DNA from 2 places in the Mycobacterium sp. pR1184 genome. Region 2 is predicted to be linked to the other one. Evidence: riboswitches for the same ligand, from Rfam matches in the RefSeq annotation. Region 2 holds a riboswitch; the other holds the start of a gene.
What was found. Region 2 has a riboswitch for magnesium ahead of ACAG21_RS21990 (Rv1535 family protein). Riboswitches for the same ligand answer to the same signal wherever they lie in the genome.

Region 1: another riboswitch for magnesium. It lies ahead of ACAG21_RS11065 (hypothetical protein); the one in region 2 lies ahead of ACAG21_RS21990 (Rv1535 family protein).

Annotation. Positions count from the first base shown of each region.
Region 1 covers NZ_JBGGKR010000005.1:170,399-182,024, forward strand. Annotated here, with positions in the region: gene ACAG21_RS11045 (thiamine pyrophosphate-binding protein) at 1-898, shown strand, start outside; gene ACAG21_RS11050 (aldehyde dehydrogenase family protein) at 928-2,349, shown strand; gene ACAG21_RS11055 (acyltransferase family protein) at 2,614-4,608, shown strand; gene ACAG21_RS11060 (O-methyltransferase) at 4,613-5,272, opposite strand; M-box (ykoK) riboswitch at 5,410-5,592, shown strand; gene ACAG21_RS11065 (hypothetical protein) at 5,858-6,073, shown strand; gene ACAG21_RS11070 (NRAMP family divalent metal transporter) at 6,184-7,818, shown strand; gene ACAG21_RS11075 (NADP-dependent oxidoreductase) at 7,822-8,775, opposite strand; gene ACAG21_RS11080 (hypothetical protein) at 8,904-9,491, shown strand; gene car (carboxylic acid reductase) at 9,501-11,626, opposite strand, start outside.
Region 2 covers NZ_JBGGKR010000013.1:169,875-181,500, forward strand. Annotated here, with positions in the region: gene ACAG21_RS21965 (NAD-dependent epimerase/dehydratase family protein) at 1-762, opposite strand, end outside; gene ACAG21_RS21970 (hypothetical protein) at 925-1,935, shown strand; gene ACAG21_RS21975 (peptidoglycan DD-metalloendopeptidase family protein) at 1,925-3,145, opposite strand; gene ACAG21_RS21980 (DUF559 domain-containing protein) at 3,296-4,156, opposite strand; gene ileS (isoleucine--tRNA ligase) at 4,252-7,380, opposite strand; gene ACAG21_RS21990 (Rv1535 family protein) at 7,663-7,902, opposite strand; M-box (ykoK) riboswitch at 8,181-8,350, opposite strand; gene ACAG21_RS21995 (NAD(P)H-dependent flavin oxidoreductase) at 8,521-9,645, opposite strand; gene ACAG21_RS22000 (carboxymuconolactone decarboxylase family protein) at 9,681-10,250, opposite strand; gene ACAG21_RS22005 (glycosyltransferase family 2 protein) at 10,544-11,467, shown strand; gene ACAG21_RS22010 (amino acid adenylation domain-containing protein) at 11,464-11,626, opposite strand, start outside.

The DNA.
Region 1 (11,626 bases), on a different contig from region 2:
CGCGCTGGGTACCGAACTCGGTGAGCCGATGCACTACGGCCGCACCCAGCACTGGGCGGGCAACGATGCGAACCGCAAATGGGTTCTGGTCGAGCAGGATCCGACCGCCATCGGCGTCAACCGCCCCGTCGACGTCGCGCTGGTCGGCGATCTGCGCGGTGTCGTGCCGCAGCTGGTCTCCGCACTCAAGGGGTCTGCGCGCCAACCCGCGCCCACGCTGGCGGCCCTGATCGAAAAAGATGCGAAAGAGCTTGCGGACGTGGCGGAATCGGCACCGTCTGGGCGCTCGCCGATCCACCCGGCGCGCTACGTGGTCGAGGCCACCAAGGCGTTCAACGAACTCGAGGACGGCATCATGGTGCGCGACGGCGGCGCGACCGTGATCTTTCAGTGGACCTACTCGCAGTCCAAGCCGCGCGACGTCATCTGGAACCAGAACTTCGGCCACCTCGGCACCGGATTGCCCTATGCGATCGGAGCGTCCGTCGCCGAGGGCGGTAAGCGGCCGGTGATGCTGCTGACCAGCGACTCCGCGTTCCTCTTCCATATAGCCGAGTTGGAAACCGCTGCGCGACAGAACCTTCCGCTGGTTTGCGTGGTGGGCGTCGACCACCAGTGGGGCTTGGAAGTGGGCGTGTACAAGCGCACCTTCCCCCAGCCGTCGCCGCAGCCCGGCGTGCACTGGAGCAAGGATGTTCGGATGGACAAGGTTGCCGAAGGCTTCGGCTGCCACGGTGAGTACGTCGAGAAGGAATCCGAGATCGGCCCTGCGATCGCTCGCGCCTACGCCAGTGGCAAAGTCGGTGTGGTGCACGTGTGCATCGACCCCAAGGCCAACTCCGAGGAGATGCCCAAGTACGACCGATTCCGGACCTGGTATGCCGAAGGCACTCAGTAAGCGCACTTCACCGAGAAAGGGATGATGTCATGCGCGAATACCTGAACTTCTACATCGACGGCAATTGGGTTGAGCCGTTGGCGCCCAACCCTTTCGACGTGGAAAACCCGGCAACCGAGCAGGTGTCCGGCCGGATCTCGCTGGGCTCGGCGGCCGACGTCGACGTCGCGGTCAAGGCCGCGCGGCACGCCTTCGCGAGCTGGTCGCAAAGCAGCCGCGAACAGCGGCTGGACCTGTTGCAGGCCATCCTCGCCGAATACCAGAAGCGCTCGAGCGACCTCGCCGAGGCGGTCACCGAGGAAATCGGCGCGCCGGCGTCGCTGGCCGCGGGGCCACAGGTCTTCCTCGGGATCGGACACCTGAACACGGCCATCGAGGCCTTGAAGAACTTCGCGTTCGAGGAACAAAAAGGGGCCAGCCTGATCACCAAGGAGCCGATCGGTGTCTGCGGACTGATCACGCCGTGGAACTGGCCGATCAACCAGGTCGCGGTCAAGGTGTACCCGGCGTTGGCGACCGGCTGCACCGTCGTCTTGAAACCGTCTGAGGTAGCACCGTATTCGCCGTACATCTTTGCCGAGATCCTTGATGCCGCGGGCGTGCCACCCGGGGTGTTCAACCTGATCAACGGCGATGGCGCGGGCGTGGGCGTCGCCTTGGCCAGCCATCCCGACATCGACCTGGTGTCGTTCACCGGATCGACCCGCGCCGGTATCGAGGTGGCCAAGCTTGCCGCCCCGACGGTAAAACGAGTGACCCAGGAGCTCGGTGGCAAGAGCCCCAACATCGTGCTCGATGACAGCGGCTTCGCCGACGGTGTCCGCGCCGGTGTGGCCAACATGATGCCGAACTCCGGGCAGAGCTGTAACGCACCGACGCGCATGCTGGTACCGAACTCGCGCATGGCCGAAGCGATCTCCCTCGCGCGGGAGGCCGCCGAGCAGGTCACGGTGGGCCATCCCGACGCAGGGACGACGATCGGGCCGGTGGCGTCGAAGACTCAGTTCGACAAGGTGCAACGGCTAATCCGGCAGGGCGTCGATGAGGGTGCAACCGTGGTGGTGGGCGGCCCGGGCCGGCCGGACGGGCTGGATAAGGGCTACTACGTCAAGCCGACGGTCTTCGCGCACGTCACCAACGATATGACGATCGCGCGCGAGGAGATCTTCGGGCCGGTGCTGTGCATCCTCGGCTACGACGACCTGGACCAGGCCGTCGAGATTGCCAACGACACCGAATACGGGCTGGCGGGATTCGTCTCAGGAGCCGACCTCGACAAGGCACGTGAGGTCGCCCGCAAGATTCGCGCCGGCTGGGTGACGATCAACCACGCCTTCGACATGAACGCGCCCTTCGGCGGCTACAAGCGCAGCGGCAACGGTCGTGAGTGGAGCGAGTACGGCTTCCACGAGTACCTGGAAGTCAAGAGCACCCTGGGCTATTCCCCCTAGAAGGCCCTGACAAGGCCTAAACACTCTAGGCCGAAAACCGAGCACACCACCGCCGAAAACCGGCGCGTGTCTGCGCCGTATCCGACGCGGTCGCCCCTAAGCTTGCTGAAATCAAGAGGAGGGGTACGACGTATCGGCAGCAACGACCGCGCCGGGCACCGCAGTGGTCAGGGCGCGTTAAAAGCGGTCACTGAGCCGGACGGAACAGACTCCGCGCCGGCAAGTTCTGCTCGGCAGAATCGGTGGGTAGACCCCGTACGTCGGATCGGCCGGCTGGCGATATGGGATAAACCCGAGCAGCGCAGCGGCATTCCCGCACTCGACGGACTGCGCGCGGTAGCGGTCGGCTTGGTGCTCGCGGACCACGGTGGCATCCCCGGCGTGAGCGGCGGGTTCCTGGGCGTCGACGTCTTCTTCGTGCTCAGCGGATTCCTGATCACCTCGTTGTTGCTCGACGAGCTCGGGCGTACCGGCCGCATCGACCTCACCGGGTTCTGGATTCGCCGGGCCCGCCGGCTGCTTCCGGCGCTGGTGTTGATGGTGCTGGCCGTCGGCGCCGCCCGCGAACTGCTTCCCGCGCAAGCTCTTACCGGATTACGCGACGATGCGATCGCGGCGTTCTTATGGGTGGCGAACTGGCGTTTCGTCGCGCAGAAGACCGACTACTTCACCCAGGGTGCGCCGCCGTCGCCGCTGCAGCACGCCTGGTCTCTCGGCGTCGAGGAACAGTACTACTTCGTCTGGCCGGTCCTGCTGATCGCGGCCACCCTGCTGCTGGCCGCGCGGGCCAAGCGCTACTTCATGCGGGCCACGGTCGGCGATGTGCGCTTCGCCATCTTCGTGATCGCCACGCTGGGTGCGCTGGCTTCCGCGGCGGCAGCGATCGTGTTCGTCTCCGACACCACGCGTGATCGCATCTACTTCGGCACCGACACGCGCGCGCAGGCCTTGCTGGTCGGTTCCGCGGCGGCGGCTCTGCTGGTGCGAGATTGGCCGTCGCTCAACCGCGGCTGGTGCATGATCCGCAGTCGCTGGGGGCGACGGGTCGCCCGCTTGCTGCCGATGATCGGGGTGGCAGGGCTGGCGGCGGCGGCGCACTTCGCGACGGGCAATGTCGGTGATTTCCGGCACGGCTTGCTGATCGGTGTCGCGATCGCGGCGGTCTTCGTGGTCGCCCCGGTGGCGATGGAGCAGCGCGGCTTGGTCGCCCGCATTCTCGCCGCGCCACCGCTGGTCTGGCTGGGCACCATTTCCTACGGCATCTATCTGTGGCACTGGCCAATCTTTCTGGCGCTCAACGGCGAACGCACCGGATGGTCGGGGCTGCCGTTGTTCGCCGCCCGGTGCGGGCTCACGCTGGCGGTGGCAGGCGCGTCGTATTGGCTGATCGAACAACCCGTCCGGCGCTGGCGGCCGGCCCGGGTGGCGCTGCTGCCGCTGGCCGCTGCCACCGTGGCCAGCGCCGCGGCGATCACCCTGCTGCTGATTCCGGTCGGCACCGGAACGGGTCTGCGCGAGACCGGCCTGCCCCCGGGCGTTTCGGCGGTCGCCGCGGTGTCGAACGCCCCGCCCGGTGGCAGCCGCCCGGTCGGGCCGCGAAACCCCAACCGGCCATTCACCGTTTCGGTCTTCGGTGATTCGATCGGGTGGACCTGGATGCACTTCCTGCCGCCGACGCCCGGATTCGCGTTCCTCGACCACACCGTCATCGGGTGCAGTCTGGTGCGCGGCACCCCCTACCGGTACATCGGCCAGACCCTGGATCAGCGGGCCGAATGCGACACGTGGCCGAGCAGATGGGCAACGCAAATCAGTCAGGACCAGCCGGACGTCGCGCTGCTGATCATCGGCCGCTGGGAGACGGTGGACCGGGTCAACGAGGGACAGTGGACCCACATCGGTGACCCGACGTTCGACGCGTATCTCAACGCCGAGCTGGAACGAGCACTGAATATCGTGAGCGCCAGCGGGGTTCGGGTAGTGGTTGCCACGGTGCCGTACAGCCGGGGTGGCGAGAAACCGGACGGCCGCTTGTATCCGGAGGACCAGCCGGACCGCGTCAATCAATGGAATGCCATGCTGCGCAAGACTGTTGCGCAGCACAGCGGCGTCCAAATCCTGGACCTGAACAAAAAGCTTTGCCCCGACGGCGTTTACACCGCGAAGGTCGACGGCATCAAGGTGCGCAGTGACGGCGTGCACTTGACCCCGGAAGGGGTCAAGTGGCTGACGCCGTGGCTCGAAGAGTCGTTGCGGTAGGCACTTAGTCGTTGGTTCGGCAGCTGACTTCCATGCTGTCGCTTTCCCGGACCAGGCAATTGAAGCTGGTGTAGCCGTTGGCGGGGTCGCGCACGCGATCGAGGTACGGCGCCATGTCGGGCGCGCTGGCGTTGTCGGCGATCACCAAAGCGCCTGTGGTAAGCCGGGGTTCGAGCAGTTTGATCACCGGCAGATAGAGATCCTTCCAGCCGTCCAGCAACACGAATTCGATCGGCCCGTCCTGGCCCTGCAGCGTGGTCAGTGCATCGCCTTCGAGAATCGTGATCACGTCGTCCAGGCCGGTCTCGGCGAACGTCTTCTTCGCGGCGGCAATCTTGCTGGCGCTGAGCTCCGTGGTCACCACGCGCCCCACGCCGTTGTCGCGGACGGCCGCCGCCAGGTGAATGGCCGAGATACCGAACGACATTCCGAACTCGACCACCGTCGTCGGACGGGTCGCCCGAACCAGGGCGTACAGCAGCCGGCCGGCGTCCGGTGTCACCGGGATGTAGAACTCGCTCATCGCCTCGGTGCGTTCGGCGGTGGTCATCGGGCGCTGGAGCTGACCTTGCCGCTCACGCAGCAGTGACATCTGGTTCTTCGTCTCTGTGTACATCCGGTCGAGCACGCTCTGGACGCGCGGGTCTTGCAAGGTTGTGGCCATGCCCTCGAGGGTAGGCCTCGGCGACTTTTGCGCGGGTGATGACCGCACACTCCGGGGTGTGACCCAGAACACGGATGGCCGAACTTGTGACAAAAGGAGTTTGACGAGCAGCGGGTGGCAGTGCCAGCATGGTTGGGCAAGCACCTCGGTAGGTGAGGCGTCTGCACGGACACAGGCCACTGACCCCGAACGTCGAGAGACGCCCCGGGTCAGGACAGCTCTTCCCGGACACAAGGGTTGAGCCCAAGTGGCTTCTGGACGACCATCGGTCGATCCAGATACGCCGTGCAGTGCCGAAGCTCCGACGAGAGGGGTGCGGCCGGCGGGCTCATGGCCCGGCATTCGTACCTCTCCCGCGTGTGAAACGTGGACACCCGCGCGTGTCATGGCCGTGAGGAGGTGAGGGCGAGATGAGTCCCGGCGATAGTTGCTATCCGAAATCCATCTTGAACCGATCCGGTTCCGGCATTTCTTTCTGCTGACGCAGCTCAAATTGGCTGTTCCGCAACAGTATTGACGGCGGCGAATGCGGGATGTATTTGGCGTGCCGGCGAACCGATCGGGCTTCCGACAGGGGGAAGACCCATGACTTTTGTTGTTGCGCACCGTATTCGCGATCTTGGAAGGCTGCGCGGACGGTCGATGCTGCGTGCGGGTCGGCTGCTGACAAACAGGTTGTGCGCCATGCACATCCCGACGCCCGAAGAGCGGGCGAACCTGTATGTGTCGCTCACGCCGATCGCCGTGCTCTCGTCCGCGCCGGGCGGACAGTCACCGGGCGGTGGGAAAAACCACCGGTGATCTGTTCCGCCAGCGGTCCCCAGCGGCGGGCGGGGGGTTTGGTAGCCCGCCGCTGGGGCGCGTTGAACACCCGACTTGTGTAGCCCGACTCTTCAGATAGCGAGAACGACATGACGTTGACATCCACCCGTCCGCAGGCCGCGCTGGATTCCGCGCACACCGGCGACATCGTCGGCGCGTTCGGCCGTATCACGCGCGATGACAGCGGCGCGTTGGGCGGCTGGTGGCGGCGGTTACGCACCCTGCTGGTGATCACCGGACCCGGATTGATCGTCATGGTGGGCGACAACGACGCCGGCGGCGTCGCGACCTACGCACAAGCGGGCCAGGACTACGGGATGAACCTGCTGTGGACGCTGGCCCTGCTGATTCCGGTGCTGTACGTGAACCAGGAGATGGTGCTGCGCCTGGGTGCGGTCGCGCGAGTCGGTCACGCACGCCTGATCTTCGAGCGCTTCGGAAAATTCTGGGGCGCCTTCAGCGTCGGTGATCTGCTGATCCTGAACGCCCTGACGATCGTCACCGAATTCATCGGTGTCGCACTGGCGTTGGGATTCCTGGGCTGTCCGAAGATCGTCGCGATACCCGCCGCCGCGGTACTGCTGTTCGCCGTGGTCGCCGGCGGCTCGTTTCGGCGCTGGGAAGGGCTGATGTTCCTGCTGATCGCGGTGAACGTCGTGATGCTCCCGATGGTGCTGATGGTGCATCCGAGTCCGAAAGTGGCTGCCGGGGGTCTGGTTCCGCAGTTCCCGGGCGGACTGAACTCAACCGTCCTGTTGTTGATCATCGCGATCGTGGGGACCACGGTGGCGCCATGGCAGCTGTTCTTCCAACAGTCCAACGTGGTTGACAAGCGCATTACGGCACGCTGGATTCCTTATGCACGAGCCGATTTGATCATCGGTATCGTCGTGGTCATTGTCGGTGCGACGGCGTTGATGGCAGTCACCGCCTTCGGTCTGACCGCAACCGGCAGCTTCACCGATGCCGGTGCGGTCGCGCACGCGCTGCGCCACCCCGTTGGCGTGCTGTTCGCGATTATTCTGCTCGACGGTTCGTTGATCGGTGCCAATGCGATCGGGCTGGCCACCACCTATGCCATCGGGGACGCGATGGGCAAGCGGCATTCGCTGCACTGGAAAATCAGCGAGGCGCCATGGTTCTACGGCGGTTATGCCCTGCTGCTCGGGGCGTCGGCCGCGGTGGCGTTCAGTCCGGATCACATCCTCGGGCTGGTTACCCAGGGTGTGCAGGCACTGGCCGGCATCCTGCTGCCCTCGGCGACCGTGTTCCTGGTTTTGCTCTGCAATGACCGGGCGATCCTGGGACCATGGGTAAATACGTTGCGGCAGAACATCATTGCGTGGGCCATCGTATGGGCGCTGGTGCTGCTGTCGCTGGCGCTGACGGCGGCCACGTTCTTCCCGGATCTGTCCACGGCAGCACTCGAGGCAGGGTTGGCAGCCGGTGCGGCGGTGGGCGTACTTTGCGGCGCCGTGGCGATCATCGGCGACCAGTGCTACAGCGACACTCGCGCGGCCAAACTCGCCTCGCCAGTCGGCCGCGCCGAAAGCCGGGCCCTGCGCCGGCAGGAACAGCAGTCTTGGCAGACGCCCGAATTGAGCTCTCTTGCCCGCCCCGCTCTTTCGCCGATTCGCCGGACCGGGCTGTTGATCCTGCGCGGTTACCTGCTGCTGGCCGTCGTATTCGTGATCGTCAAGATGGTGGAGGTCGGCGTCGGCTGACGACTACGGCGAACCATTGGGCAGCAGAACGATTTTGCCGTGCGTGTGCCGGCGCTCGAGTTCCTCGAAGGCGTCAGCCACCCGATCAATCGGGAACGTCGCCGCGATGTCGAAATCGACGGCGCCGCTGGCGACGAGATCGGCGACCTCGGTGAGCACTTCCGGAGTCGACGCGTCGGTGCTGCCTTCGGTCTTGGCGCCGACTTCGCCGGCCTTCTGGAAGGAGATGATCGTTTCGATGCGTTGCGGTGACACCCCGAGATCCACGGCGAGCTGGACGTAATCCGGGCCGAATAGGTCGATGAACGCGTCGATCCCGTTCGGCGCCGCCTGGTGCAGCCGCTCGGCCAAGCCCTGAAAATCACCGCCGTAGCCGATCGGAATGACGCCGTGCGCCCGCAGCCATTCGGCGTTGCCCTCGCCGGCGATGCCGAGCACGCGCGCCCCGTGCCGGACCAACAGCTGGACGACGAGACCGCCGACACCTCCGGCCGCCGCGGACACGGCGACCGTCTCGCCCGGTTGCGGTGCGACCGCGCGCACAGCAGCATATGCGGTCGCACCGACGACATAGAGCGAACCCGCTGCCTCCCAACTCAATTGCGCAGGCTTGCGGATCAACTGATCCACCGGGACGGCGGTGTGGGTGGCATGGCTCGATCGCCGGAAGCTGAACCCCAGCACCTCGTCGCCGACCGTGAACTCGGTGACCCCCGGACCGGTTGCCGTCACGACACCGGCGAGGTCGCTGCCTTGCCCGGAGGGAAACGTGGCGGGGAACATCTCGTGCATCGCGCCCGATCGGATCGCGGCCTCGCCGGGATTGATGCCGGCGGCGCGAACCTCGACAACGACTTCACCCTGTCCGGGTGCCGGCATGTCGATATCTTCTACGTACAGCACGTCACGGCCCCCGTACCGGTCGAACCGTACCGCGCGTGCCACCGCAGCCGTCATCTCTATCTCCTTACCCAGTTGAATCGAAACGCGCGCCCGGCCCCTGGCCAGGATAGGCGCGGATCGGCACGAGTCGGCCGGGCGTATGTTCATATGCGCCGACCTTGTTCTCGACCGAGAGGATGCCCATGCGACGTGCGCGTAGGACTGTCACCGGTTGGGTGGCCGCCGCCATGGTGGTCGGCATCGCGATCACCGGATGCGGCAAGACATCGGCCCCACCATCCGGGCGCGGCGCTACGCCGGCGCCCAGCACCCCCGCGGGACCGCCCCCGGATTACAGCGCGCTGCTGATCCAGCCCGGTGATATCGGCGGCGATTTCACCGCGCCGCAACCCCCGGTGCTGAATTCCAACAACACGACCGGCGTCGCGCAGCTGTTCGTCAACGCGGACAACAGCCGGCGTATCGGGGACACCATCCTGGTCGTCGCCGATCCCGCGACGGCGGCCGCCGCCCTGGATAACACGAAGACGAATTACGCGAAGAAGGTCAGCGGCACGTGGCAGCCCGTCGACGTCGGCTCCAACGGTGCGATGATTTCGGGAACCACGTCGGACAACTCGCAGGCGATCGCGGTGTTGTTGTTCACGCAGGGCAGGGCGCTGGTCAACCTGGAATTCGACAGCGCACCCAACGACCCGATCGACCCGGCGATCGCGATCGACGTCGGTCGCAAGCAGGACGCAGCGGTCAAGAACGGCTTGCCCGGTTAGCTTTTCGGGCTAGACCAGCCCGAGTAGCGCCAGATCCGTGACGTACTTTTCGATCAGCTGCTGCGACAAGTGCGGAATATCTTTGTCTGCGCCGATTTTCGCTGCCTGCACCGCGCCGCGGAACACATCCGTCGGGGCGGGCGCGCCGCGCAGCGGCGCCTCGGGCTTGCGGTAGACATCGAGCAACGGAAGCACCGAGTACTGACGCTGTTTGTCCGGCAGCGCCCGCAGCGCCGTCTCGAAACGCCCGAACCATTCGTCGTGGTCGTCGATGCGCCGGATGTCGTTGCCGCCGGCGATCAGCCAGTCCACGAAGACGTCGAGCGAGATGCCGTCGTCATGCGGGTTCATCACGTCGAATGACCGGTATTCTCCGGTCGTCGCCGTCTGCTCGCCCAGCGTGGTGACCGACTCCGCTACGAAGTCGGCGGGCAGACCGTCGTAGTGCGCCACCGCCCGGCTTCCCTGCGCATCGGTCTGGTAGAACGTCGACGGTGCGATGCCGGTTACCAGCAAGCTGAAGATCAACCGGGTGAACGCATCCGGGACGTTCAGCTGTCCGGCGTACTGGCTGTGCGCGAGGATCATGTCGGACCGGAACACGGCGGCCGGCAACCCGCACAGGTCGTGCGCCTCGCGCAGCAGCACCTCGCCACCCCACTTGCTGTTCGCGTAGCCGTTGGCATAGCTGTCGTCGACGGGACGTACCGCGCTCACGGTGCGGATATCGCCGTCCTCGGCGAACTTCGCGGGATCGACCGTAAAGGCCACCGCGACGGTCGACATGTAGGTGACCGGCTTGATGCGCGTCGTGATCGCCAGCCGGATCAATTCGGCGGTGCCGACCACGTTGGGGCCGAACAGCTGGTCGTACGGCAAGACATGGTTAACCAGCGCCGCTGGGTGCACAATCATGTCGACGTCTTGGGCGAGGCGCTGCCAAGTTGCTTGGTCCAAACCAAGATTCGGCTCGGCGATGTCGCCGACGATGACCTCGAGATGATCGGCGGCCAGGGTGCGGTACCGCTGCAGCAGTCCCGGATCACCGCTGTCGAAAACAGCCTCCAGACGCTTGGTGGCGGCATCGGTGTCGGTGCCACGGATGATGGTGATGAGCTTTCCGCCTCTATCGGCAAGCCGCTCAAGCCATTCCAGAGTAAGGAAGCGACCCAGATAGCCGTTGGCGCCGGTGAGCAGCACCGTATGTGGCGCACCGGTGGCGTGCGGCAGCTTCGGAGCTGCGTTCAGGGTGGCGGCGTCGATGAACTTGTCGAGGGTGAGTTCGGACGCGCGGACCTCGGTGGCGCCGCGGCCGTGCACGGTCGAGAAGGTGGGTCGCTTGGCACCGGATTCACGTTCGGATTGCACATATTCCGCGAGTTGACGCAAGTCGGACGCCGGGCTGATGATCTGGCCCACCGGCACTTGCACATCGAAGATGTCCTGCAGCAGGTTGGAGAAGGTCAGCGCGGACAGCGAGTCACCGCCCAGTTCCAGAAACTGGGTATCCGGCTGCGGCGGACCGCCGGGCAGTCCTAGTAACGCCTCGGCGGCGCGCGTCAGGGTATCGATGACCGGACGGTCCACCGCGCCTTCGCGCAGCGCGCGCAGCTCTGCGGTGCGGGTGGCGGCGAGCTCGGCGTACAGGCCTTCCAGCCTGGCGCCGTAGTGCTCCTTCAGCTTGGGGCGCAGCAACTTTCCGACCCCCGACAGCAGTCCGTTGTCCTCGCTGAACGGCTCGGACTCGACGATGAAGTCCGCCGGGATTTCGTAGGACTGCAGCTCCGCGAGTTTGGCGGTGCGGCGCAGGGATTCGCTCAGCGCTGCCTTGAGGCCGTCCGGATCACCGGCGAACCGCTCTTCGGCTTCCCGAGTCGGGACCACGACGGCCAATAGGTAAGGCCGCTCGCTGTTGCCGTACACGAAGATCTGCCGCACCAGCGCGGCGCTGCTGAAGACGGCTTCCAGTCGTGCCACCGCGACGAATTCGCCTTGCGCCAATTTCAATACGTTGTTGCGCCGGTCGACATAGACAAGGCGGTCCGGTGCAACCTCGGCCATCACGTCGCCGGTCCGGTAGTAGCCGTCCGGGTCGAACGCATTCGCCGTCACGTCCGGGCGCTTGAAATATCCCC
Region 2 (11,626 bases):
GGCGATGTCGCGTACCCGGGTATTCGTGCCGCTGGCGAAGTTGATCGCCCGGCCTTGAAGATCTGGGGTGTCGAGCACCAGCAGGTAGGCATCCACCGCGTCGCTGACGTGGAGGTAGTCCCGGGTCGCGGAGCCGTCGCCGAAGACGGTGAGGTCTTCACCGGCGATGGCGCGGCGCACCAGGATTGGAATCAGCGCGCCGAAGGCTCCGCTTTTCTGTCGCTCACCAAAGATGTTGAATGGACGAACAATAGCGATGTCCATGCCGTAGGAGCGGAAGTACGAGTAACACAGCCGGTCGGCGGCGACCTTCGACGCGGCGTACGGGCTGTTCGGTCTCGGCTCGGCCGTTTCGTCGAGTAGGGCATCCGGGGCGAGGCTGTGACCGTCTCCGTACACCTCACAGGTCGAGGCGAAGATGACTCGTGACCCGTATTCGCGTGCGGCCTCGAGGACGTGATGCGTGCCCATCACGTTGGTCTCGAGAAAGCTTCTCGGATCGTCAAGTGACTTGTCCACGTTGACATTTGCCGCCAGATGGAAAATCACGTCGTGGTCGCGCGCCGTCTTGCTGACCAACTCCCAATCGGTCACGGAGCCGAATACGACGTCCGCCGATTCGTTCATCTGGAAAGTACGAAGATTTCCCTTGGCGGCAACGGAAAACGTGTTGAGCACGGTCACGTGGTGTCCCATGGCGAGCAGGGCCTCGGACAGATGGCTGCCCTGGAAGCCCGCCCCGCCAGTTACGAGAATTCGCACTACTTTCCGCTCTCCCGTCATACGCGTGTTGTGGCGCATCCTAGCCACTGCGCGGACCGGATTTGTCGCTAATGCAAATTCCGTGAAGTGCGCGGTGGGTGCCGCGGATTGGCGGTACGTTGTGAATCGCCCAACGAGCGCCCAGCTTTCGAAGGGAGCCACATGTGCTCGTCACATGCCGGGTCTGCCGCGATCGACACCTGCGAGCTCGAGCAGCAGGTCGCGTCGTGGTGTGCCCGACCCGCGCTGGCGCAGCTCGTCGGGGTGTTCGGCGGTGTCATCCCCGACGGACTGAGCCTGAGTGACCGGCTGGCGTTCCTCGACGAGTTCAGCGACGCGTGGGATTACCGGGGCCGGGCCCGCGCAGCCGCCGCGGAACGGCTCAGCAGCCAGGATGCCGCCGGCGCGGCCCGCTGGCTGATCCCTCGATTGACCCTGCCCGCCGCGCAGCTGGACAGGATCGAGGCGGCGACTGCCGCGTTGGGCATGACGGGCGAAATCGCGCCCGAGGGAACGGATTTCGATCACATCCTGGTGATCGGCGGGGCGCGCTACACCAACCTGCTGCGCGCCCGGTATGCGCGCGAGATCGCCTCCGGCCGACGCATCGGCCACGTGGTGCTGGCCGCCGCGTCCCGGCCGGTGCTCGAGTCCGAGCAGGACGCGATCCACGCGTGCGCGCCGGGCGCCCGCACCGAATTCGAGCTGATGATCTACGGCGCGGCCGACGCGTTCGGGCTCGACATCCGCGAGCTGATGGAGCACGTGCGCGGGCGGGTCGGCAAGCCGCAGGGCGACCAGACGGTGTGGCGCTTCGCACCGGAGCGCAACGAGCTCGGCGTGCCGATCACGCTGCTCGAGACCCCGTCGCCGGACCCGGACCGTCGCCGGGCGAACTCGTCGGACACCTACACCTTCGCCGCTCGGACGGTGGGCATGAGCGGCTCGTCATGCCTGATGGTGACCGGCCAACCGGTGGGCCACTATCTGCACTTCGAAGCGCTGCGATCGTTGGCGGTGCCGTTCGGAATACGAGTGGAATCAGCAAGTTTCGGCGTCGAGCGCTACAACCGGCTCGGCGAATTGGACGAGCAGCATCCCGCCAAGGTGCTGCAGGAGGTCCGCTCGGCGATCCGGTCCGCCCGCGGACTGGTCGACGAGCTCAGCCGGTAATGGTGCACGGCGAGGACGCCGGGAAGGTCCCCGACACCGGTCGCGGGCGCCCCGCCGGAGGCCACGGCTGCAGCCCCAGGTTGGCCAGATAGCGCACCGGACTAGTGTGCGTGCCGTCAACGCGAACCTCGAAATGCAAGAAGCCGTCCCGGGATTGGGTTTCTGGTCCCAGCGTGCCGAGCCGCGCGCCCGCGGCGACCTGGTCGCCGACGGCGAGCCGGCTCGCGTCGCCCGGGCGAAACACGTAGACGGTGTCGAGGTCGCGGCACGAGACGGTCACCGACCGAAGTCCACTGGCGTCGACAGCGTGCGCGGCCGAGACGGTTCCCGACGTGACCGCGTGGACCGGGGTGCCGGGATCCGCGGCGAAATCGACGCCGGGATGAAACGCCGCGGCCCGGCGCCCGTAGCCGGAACCGAGCGCCAGGCTGTCGCGGTCGATGGGTAGGCGGGTGCCCGGCTCGGCCGGGTCGAAGTCGCCGCGCACCCGGCGCTGGTAGTCGGCCTTGAGCAGGTCGATCTCCTCGTAGGCGTAGCCGAACAGCAACGCGCGGTCATACGGCACGCCGTAGTTCATCTCGGAGTCGGGATCGATCTTGCGGTAGTGCTCGACCTTGCCGATCCGTTCGGCCAGGGTTGCCCACCCGGTGTGGTGCAACCGGATCTCGTTGACCAGGCCGATGCGGCCGTGCTCGGTGATGTTGGCGGGCCAGTGCGGGTTGTGAATCACCCGGGTTCCGGCCCGCAGCCCGGGTCGCCACCGCCAGAACGGCCCGCGTACCGATTCCGCCGTTCCCATCACCGGGATCATCTCCGGATAATCCTGGTCGTTCCAGGCCGGGATCATCGGGCACATCAGCGCCGCGACGTCGTCCGGCGTGCCCGCCAACACCTCGCGGATGTCGACGTCGGCCTCGACGATTTGGTCGGAGTCGATCATCACGACCCAATCCGGCCGGCAGAAATCGGCCATCCGGTACAGCAGTTCCAGGCCGGGCGGTTCGGGGATCAGCCACGGCGTTCGCGGCAGGTCGGAGCGGGCCCGCACCAGGTTGGTCACCGCCGGATGCCGCCGCAGGATCTCAGCACTGTCGTCGGTGCTGCGGTCGTCGATCGCGTAGATGTCGTCGCACCAGCCGGCCAGCGCGTCCAGGACCCGGGGCAAGACGTCGGCACCGTTGTGCACCCGGAACACACCCAGAATCCGCAACGACGCCTCCATGTGATGGTTTCCGTAACCGGACGCTACCCGAATCGCTTGCTGACAACGGGCTCGGCAGCCGCAGCCTTACTTTCTCCGCGAGAGTGCAACTAGGGTCGGTCGCTCTCGAGAGATGTGTTCCCAGTTGCACTCTCGCGGTCACAAGGGGCAGCCTGCGGCCAGCAACGCACTCCGGACTCGGTCCACGACGACGTCTGGCCGGTGACGTAGCAGCTCAGCACTGACCCGGACCAGGCGCCATCCCCGTCGTTCCAGTTCTGCAGTGCGGTCGATGTCGTTGGCGCGGATGCGCGGGTCCGTCCAGTGCTGGGCCCCGTCGTACTCCACGCCGACGAGCCATTCCTCCCAACCCATATCGATGCGGGCCAACACCGCACCCCAAATGTTTCGCACCACGATCTGTGTCTGCGGCCGGGGCAGACCACCGCGAATCAACGCAAGTCTGGTTCTCGTCTCTTGCGGCGATTCCGCGCCCGCGTCGATAAGCGGCAGCACCCGCCGCAACTGCTTCATCCCCCGCGCACCGCGGTGAGTCTCGATTAAGGGGTACACCTCGGCGGCCGTGACGCCCGTGGCTCGTGCCAGTGAATCGATCCGTATGACCGCGGCATCAAACCCGGGCCGCCGACCGAGGTCAAACGCGGTGCGGGCAGCCGATGTCACCGGCACGCCACTGATGCGCACGCTCTCACCGGCAAGCAATGTCTCGTTGCGCACCACGATCAGCGGTGGTGGCCGCTTGCGATCCGTGATCAGTTCGGCCGGCGATTGTGGGTCGACCCACTCCGCGCCGTGCAGTGCCGATGCTGAGATCCCCGCAACTACGGCTTTCTTTCCCGACCACAGCCACGCGGCGACAGCCCGGTCTCGCGCCGTCAGCGCGCCGGCGCGTCGCTGATACACGTCGCGGTAGACGCGGGTACATGAGCGCCGTAAATCACGCTTCGTCCAGACGCCCGCGCGGACCGCCTCACTCCCGACAAACGGTGCCTCACTCACGACCGCACCCTGCCATCGACCTCCGACAAGGCCGCGAGAGTGCAACTAGGGACGGTCCTTCTCGGGAAATCCGTTCCCCGTTGCACTTTCGCGGTTCACGCCCGAGCGATCGAGACCCGAACCCCGTCGCCGATGGCGACGGCCTCCGGTGCTGGCTCGCCAAACTGGAAGCTGGTAGCCAGGATTTCACCCGCGATCAGGTCTTGGTGCTCCCGCGCCCAGGCCTCGCGTTCGGCGGGCACCGCCATCACCACCCGGATACGGTCGGAGACGTCCAGCCCGGTCGACTTACGCAGCTCCTGCAGCTCGCGGATCCGGTCCTTGGCCCAACCTTCGGCCTCCAGCTCGGGGGTCACCGTGCCGTCCAGCACCACCAGCCCCGCTCCCCCGGGCAGCGCCGCAGTGAACTCCGGGTCGGCGGCCACCAGCCGCGAGCTGTACTCCTGCGGCTGCAGCACCGCGGGGCCGGCGGTCAGGGTGCCGTCGGAGTTGACGACGCCCTCGCCAGCCTTGACCGCCTTGATCGCGGCCTGCACGTCCTTGCCGAGCCGCGGCCCGGCCACCCTGGCGTTGACGGTGAGCTCGAAGCGGCCGTAGGTGTCGATCGCGTCGGTCAGTTCCACCTTCTTGACGTTGAGCTCGTCGGCGATCAGGTCGGTGAACGACACCAGTTGCTGCGGATCCTCGACCGCCACAGTCAATTTCGGCAGCGGCAGCCGCACCCGCAGTTTCTTGGCCTTGCGCAGCGACGACCCCGCCGAACATACGTCGCGCACTTGATCCATCGCGGCCACCAGGTCGGGGTCCTGGGGCAGCGTACCGGCGTCGGGCCAGTCGGTGAGGTGCACCGAACGCTCGCCGGTCACCCCCCGCCAGATGATCTCGGTGGTCAGCGGCAGCAGCGGCGCGGCCAGGCGTGTGACCACTTCCAGCACGGTGTGCAGCGTGTCAATCGCGTCGCCGTCTTCGTCCCAGAACCGCGAACGTGACCTCCGCACATACCAATTCGTCAGCGCCTCGGTGAACTGACGCAGTTGTTCACAGGCCCCGGAGATGTCGCAGACCTCCAGCGATTCGGTGAGCTCATCGCGCAGCACGGCCAGCTTGGCCAGAATGTAGCGGTCCAGCACGTGTGCCGAATTGGTCCGCCAGGTACCGACTTTCGGCGCGTAGAGCGACAGGAAGCTGTAGGCGTTCCACAGCGGCAGCAGCACCTGGCGCACGCCGTCGCGGATGCCCTGCTCGGTGACGATCAGATTGCCGCCGCGCAGGATCGGTGAGGCCATCAGGAACCAGCGCATCGCGTCGGAGCCGTCGCGGTCGAACACCTCGCTGACGTCCGGGTAGTTGCGCAGCGACTTGCTCATCTTCTGGCCGTCGGAGCCGAGCACAATCCCATGTGCCACACAGGTTTTGAAGGCGGGCCGGTCGAACAGCGCGGTGGCCAGCACATGCAGCGTGTAGAACCAGCCGCGGGTCTGGCCGATGTACTCCACGATGAAGTCACCGGGGTAATGGGTGTCGAACCAGTCCGCGTTCTCGAACGGGAAGTGCACCTGGGCGTACGGCATCGACCCCGAGTCGAACCACACGTCGAGCACGTCGGGGATGCGCCGCATCGTGCTGTTACCGGTGGGGTCGTCGGGGTTGGGCCGGGTGAGCTCGTCGATGTAGGGGCGGTGCAAATTGGTGGGCCGCACCCCGAAGTCGCGCTCCAGTTCGTCGAGGCTGCCGTAGACGTCGATGCGCGGGTAGGCCGGATCGTCGGATTTCCACACTGGAATTGGGCTGCCCCAGTAGCGATTTCGTGAAATCGACCAGTCGCGCGCACCCTGCAGCCACTTGCCGAATTGGCCGTCCTTGACGTGTTCGGGGTACCAGGTGATTTGCTGGTTGAGTTCCACCATGCGATCCCGGAATTCGGTGACCGCGATGAACCACGACGAAACCGCCCGGTAGATCAGCGGATTGCGGCATCGCCAGCAGTGCGGGTAGGGATGCTCATAGGTCTCGTGACGGATCAGTACCGGCTGGTTCACCGCCGCCGGACCGCTCTGGTTCTTCAGGTCGCGGATGATGTGCGGGTTGGCGTCAAAGACGTGCTGTCCCTGGTAGTCCGGGACCGTGACGTCGAAGCGGCCTTTGGAGTCGACCGGGGTGACCGGCACGATGCCCACCTTGTCGGTGGTCGCCATGTCGTCCTCACCGTAGGCCGGTGCCATGTGCACGATCCCGGTGCCGTCGTCGGTGGTGACGAAGTCGCCCGGCAGCACCTGAAATGCCTTGGCCCTGTCCATGAAATACGGGAACGGTGGCAGGTAGCGGGTTCCCAGCAGGTCGGCGCCCGAGTAGGTGCCCAGCACCTCGGGCTCTTCCCCCAACTCACGGGCGTAGCCGGCCAGCCGGGCCTCGGCCAGCACGAACCGCCGCTCCCCCACCCGGACCTGCAGGTAGGTCACCTCGGGATTGACCGCCACCGCGAGGTTCGACGGCAACGTCCACGGCGTGGTCGTCCACACCAGCAGGTAGGCGCCGTCCAGCTCACCACCGGTCACCTTGAAACCCACCGTCACGGCCGGGTCCTGACGACTCTGATAGACGTCGTCGTCCATCCGCAACTCGTGGTTGGACAACGGGGTTTCGTCGCGCCAGCAGTACGGCAGCACCCGGTAGCCCTCATAGGCCAGGCCCTTGTCCCACAGCTGTTTGAACGCCCAGATCACCGACTCCATGTAGGGCAGATCGAGCGTCTTGTAGTCGTTGTCGAAGTCGACCCAGCGTGCCTGCCGGGTGACGTAGGCCTGCCATTCGTCGGTGTAGCGCAACACCGATTCCCGGCAGGCCTCGTTGAACGCGGCGATACCCATGTCGTCGATTTGCGACTTGTCGGTGATGCCCAGCTGGCGTTCGACTTCGAGTTCGGCGGGCAGCCCGTGGGTGTCCCAGCCGAAGCGGCGGTCCACCTTGTGGCCACGCATGGTGCGGTAGCGCGGGACGATGTCTTTCACGTATCCGGTCAGCAGGTGCCCATAGTGGGGCAGGCCGTTGGCGAACGGCGGCCCGTCGTAGAACACGTACTCTTCGGCACCCTCGCGGTTAGCGATGCTGGCCCGGAAGGTGTCGTCGCGGGTCCAGTAGTCCAGGACCTCGAGTTCCAGCGCCGGAAAGTCGGGAGCTCCCCCGGCCAGCTTGGGATAAGCCCTGGCGTCAGCGTTTTCGGTCACGGTGCGCGTCGTCTCCTGCGTGCCTACGGTCAGGCCGGGGACGAGGTCGCGCAACCTGCGCGAGCACCGCGGTACCACCCCGCTTGCCGTGCTGGCGCACGACCGCTCGATTCGGGCTGTGACGGGCCTACCCGTTCGGGTCTACTAAGCCGTGCGGGCTGTTCTTCCGAAAGCTCCCCGGTGATAGCCGGATCGACGCGGACCCACTCTACCGCGAGACTGCAACTGCCTACTCAAACGCCGAGTAAAGCCGTACGCAGCTACAGTCTCGCGGTAGGAATCTCAGGCCGTGACCTCGATGAACCCCACCCGCCACAGCACCGCGTAGAGGTGGCGGACGGGGACGCTCAGCAGGCGGGCGGCACCGGTCACCAGCGGGTCGCCGGCGCCGAAGTATCCGGCCTCGGCCGGACGGGCCGCCTTCGTGGGCGCGGTGGCCTGCGTGGGCGTGGTGTCGCGCACGACGCGCAGGTTGCGGACGGGCGCTACGGCAACTACTTCGTCGAAGAGTACTGCGGTCATGATCGTCTCCTAACCGGAATTGCAAACGGGTTCTGATTGGACTGATGTGTCCCGACCCGTCAGGGTTCCGATCCGAGAACGCTTGAGCGCTAAGTCGATTCGCTAGCTCGAGGCGTCGGACCGGAGGTCGGATTGGGACGGAGCTTGTCCTGGATATCCATCCGGACTGCCACTGGAACTCATACGTCCCTCACCTCCTCTACGGCCACGACGCGTGCGGTTACCCGCGCCTATTTGCGCGCACCAAAAGGAGTTCAGAATCCGGCGACCGCCGGAAATCCGCACCCCTCTCGTCAGAGCTTTGGCACCACACGACGTGTCCGGAACTCCGGAAGCCACTTGGACTCAACCCTTAAGCCGGGAGGAGCTGTCCTGACCCGGGGCGTCTTTCGACGTTCGGGGTCAGTGGCCTGTGTTCGTGTAGCCGCCTCACCTAACGAGGTGCTGCTGTAGATACTCCACGAGGTATCCGGCCCGGTCAATGTGATCTGAGCCGTGTCGCGCCACTTTATGGGTTTATTACGCCGCTTCACAGCTTTCGGTCAGCTTTGACGCCCCTGACCTGGTTGAACGCGTCGCTGTGGCATGGTTCACACCCGTCCGAACGTGCCCAGGCAGTCAGTTCTCAGCTAAGTCTTCCAGCCGTCCGATCGTGTCGGCGAACTCCTCGATCATGTCGAGCACGACCGCACGGGTCGGCCGGACCCGGTCGAGCGAACCGACCACCTGGCCGACGAAATAGGTTGCCAGCTCACGTGCCTTCGCACCGGGATGGGCGGCCGCTTGGTTGATGCGTAACTGCGGTTCGGTGACGAGGTTGGTCTGCAACGGCATACCGAGCGGAGCCGGGTTCCCGGGCCGCTCCCACTCGTCGGTCCAAGCCGTTCGCAGCATCCGCGCCGGCTTGCCCGTCATCGACCGCGACCGCACGGTGTCCGAAGAACTGGCGGCCAGGAACTTCTCCTTGACCACCGGGTCGGTCTCGGCTTCCTCGGTGGTCAGCCAGACCGAGCCACACCAGACGCCCTCGGCGCCCAGGGCCAGGGCCGCCGCGATCTGGCGCCCGCGGGCGATCCCGCCCGCGGCCAGGACCGGGACCGGCGCGACCGCGTCGACGACTTCGGGAACCAGGACCATGGTTGCCACCTCGCCGGTGTGGCCTCCGGCCTCGGTGCCCTGCGCGACGATCAGGTCGACGCCGGCCGCGGCATGCCGTCGCGCGTGCGCGGTGGTGCCGGCCAGCGCGGCCACCAGCACGTCGCGGCTGTGCGCGCGTTCGACGAGGTCGGCCGGGGGCGGCCCGAGCGCACTGGCGATCAACCGAATGTCATGTGCGAAGGCCACTTCCAGTAACGGCTCGTACCCCTTGGGCGAGACGTTGAGACCGCCGACGGATGCCCGCGGCGGTTCGGCCGGAGCCGTGATGCCGTACCGGGCGAGCAAGTCTTCGACGAACGCACGATGCTCCTCGGGCAGCAACTCCCTGACTTGCTTCGCGTCGATGCCGCCCTTTTCCGCTCCGACGTATTTGGGCGGCAACAACAGGTCGACCCCGTAGGGTTTGCCGCCGGTCTGCTCCTCGATCCAGGCCAGTTCGTTCTGCAGCCGTTTCGGACTGTGTGCGACGGCGCCGAGGACTCCGAATCCGCCCGCGTTGGTGACCGCGGCGACGACGTCACGGCAGTGGCTGAAGGCGCATATCGGGAACTCCACACCGAGCATCTCGGCGACTCTGGTCCGCATGCCTCGACGCTAGGAGTTATCGCCTGGCATGGCAATCAACTCGCCGGTGCACGCCCGTCCGGCGGCCAGCCCGCCACACCATCCTCCAATGGGACCTCGAGGCTCTGCAGGATCGACGAGATCATCCGCCAGGCGCTGATCGCGGTGACGAGTTCGACGAGAGTTGTTTTGTCGCCTTGTAATTCGCGCTCGCAGGCGGCCCAGCTGTCGGCACTGACCGCTCCGTTGCGCACCACGTCGTCGGTAGCCGCCAGCACCGCTCGCTCGCGGGGCCCGAAACCTGCGTGCTGTTGCCAATCGCGCACAGCCAGCAGGTCCTCGGTCGTGACACCCAACCGGGTGGCGACGCGCCAGTGCTGGGTCCATTCGTATTCGCACGCGGTGAGCCAACCGATCCGCATGATTACCAGCTCGCGCAACCGCGCGTCGAGCGAACCGTGCCACAGCATCGTCGCGAGCAGATCATTGACCGCGCGCGCCAGCTGCGGATGGTTCAACAACACCTGGAAAATACTGAGTTCGGCCATGTAATCGGGTACCGCCGCCTCGTCGGCGGCGGCCTTGGCCTCGCCGAGCGGCAGTCCGGGCACGCGGGCTGTCGTCATCGGGCACTCCGATCAACTGGCGGAACGTCTGTCATCGTAGTCAGCGGGTACCGGCGCGATTTCATGGCGCGGCGGGCAACCGGGCCGCAGCGCAGATAGACATGTGTTGAACAACGAGCGGTCACCGGTGAACGTTCTACCAAGATGCGGCTATTCACCCCGATACGCCAACCCGATCAGCACTACGGTTTAACGGAATAGGGCGCTTTGAATTACTCGCCCTCGCAGCTGAATTCGGGGCCGGTTGTCTACGGCGCTGGCCGACCCCACATGTCCCAGATTGGGTGTAAGCCATGGCGCAACAGCCCTCGGTCGCGATTGTCATTCCCGCCTACAACGAAGAACGCTTCATCGGCAATTGCCTGGAATCGTGCATCAACCAGACCTCGGCACCGGACGAAATAATCGTCGTCAACAACAGGTCGACCGACGCCACCGCGTCGATTGTGCGCGAATATCAAGCAGCGGCGCCGCACCTGGACATACAGCTTCTCGACCAAACCGTCTACCAAGGCGCCGCCCCGACCCGTGACTACGGATTCGATCATGCCCGGTGTGACGTGTTGGGCCGCATCGACGCCGATACCGTCATTCCGCCGGATTGGGTCGAAAAGGTTCGCGGTTACTTCGAGGATGCCGACATCGACGCCGCGAGCGGTCCGATCGCCATTTACGACCTGCCATTGCGGACATTTCTGTTCTGGGTCGATTCCACGCTTCGCTACCACCTGCACCAGCACGTCAAGAGCGAACGGTTTCTACTCGGCTGCAACATGGCAATTCGCGCGACAGCATGGAAAGGCGTGCGGCTTCAGACACAGCTGGACCCAGAGGTGCTCCTGCACGAAGATATCGACCTGGCGCTGACGCTGTTCGAGAACAATTTCAGAATTTCCTACGAGCCGTCCATGGTCGCCGCCATCTCGGGCCGCCGGGTCGAAGACTCACCGCGCGATTTCTACCGATATGCCACGCGTTACACCCGGACGACCAAACTGCACGGCATCAAGAGCCCCACGGCCCACACGACGATCGCCACTCTGCTGGTGCTGTATTACCCGTTCCGCACGATGCGGTTCTTCTATGACGCCGACCAACAACAGTTCACCTTGGCACGGCTGCGGAACCGCATCCAGAAAGTCGGCCTATCCGCCACGATGCGGACGCGGATAAGCGTTCGGCGCGGACCGGCCCCAGCGGAGCCGCCGGCCGCCTAGAGCAATCCGACCAACTGCAAGTCGGTGACGTACTTGATGATGACCGCCGGTGTGATGTGCGGGATGTCGTTGTCCGCACCGATTTTCGCTTCCTGCACCGCGGCACGGAACCGGTCGGTAGGCGCGAACGACCCACGGGTCGGCTCGAGCGGCTGAATC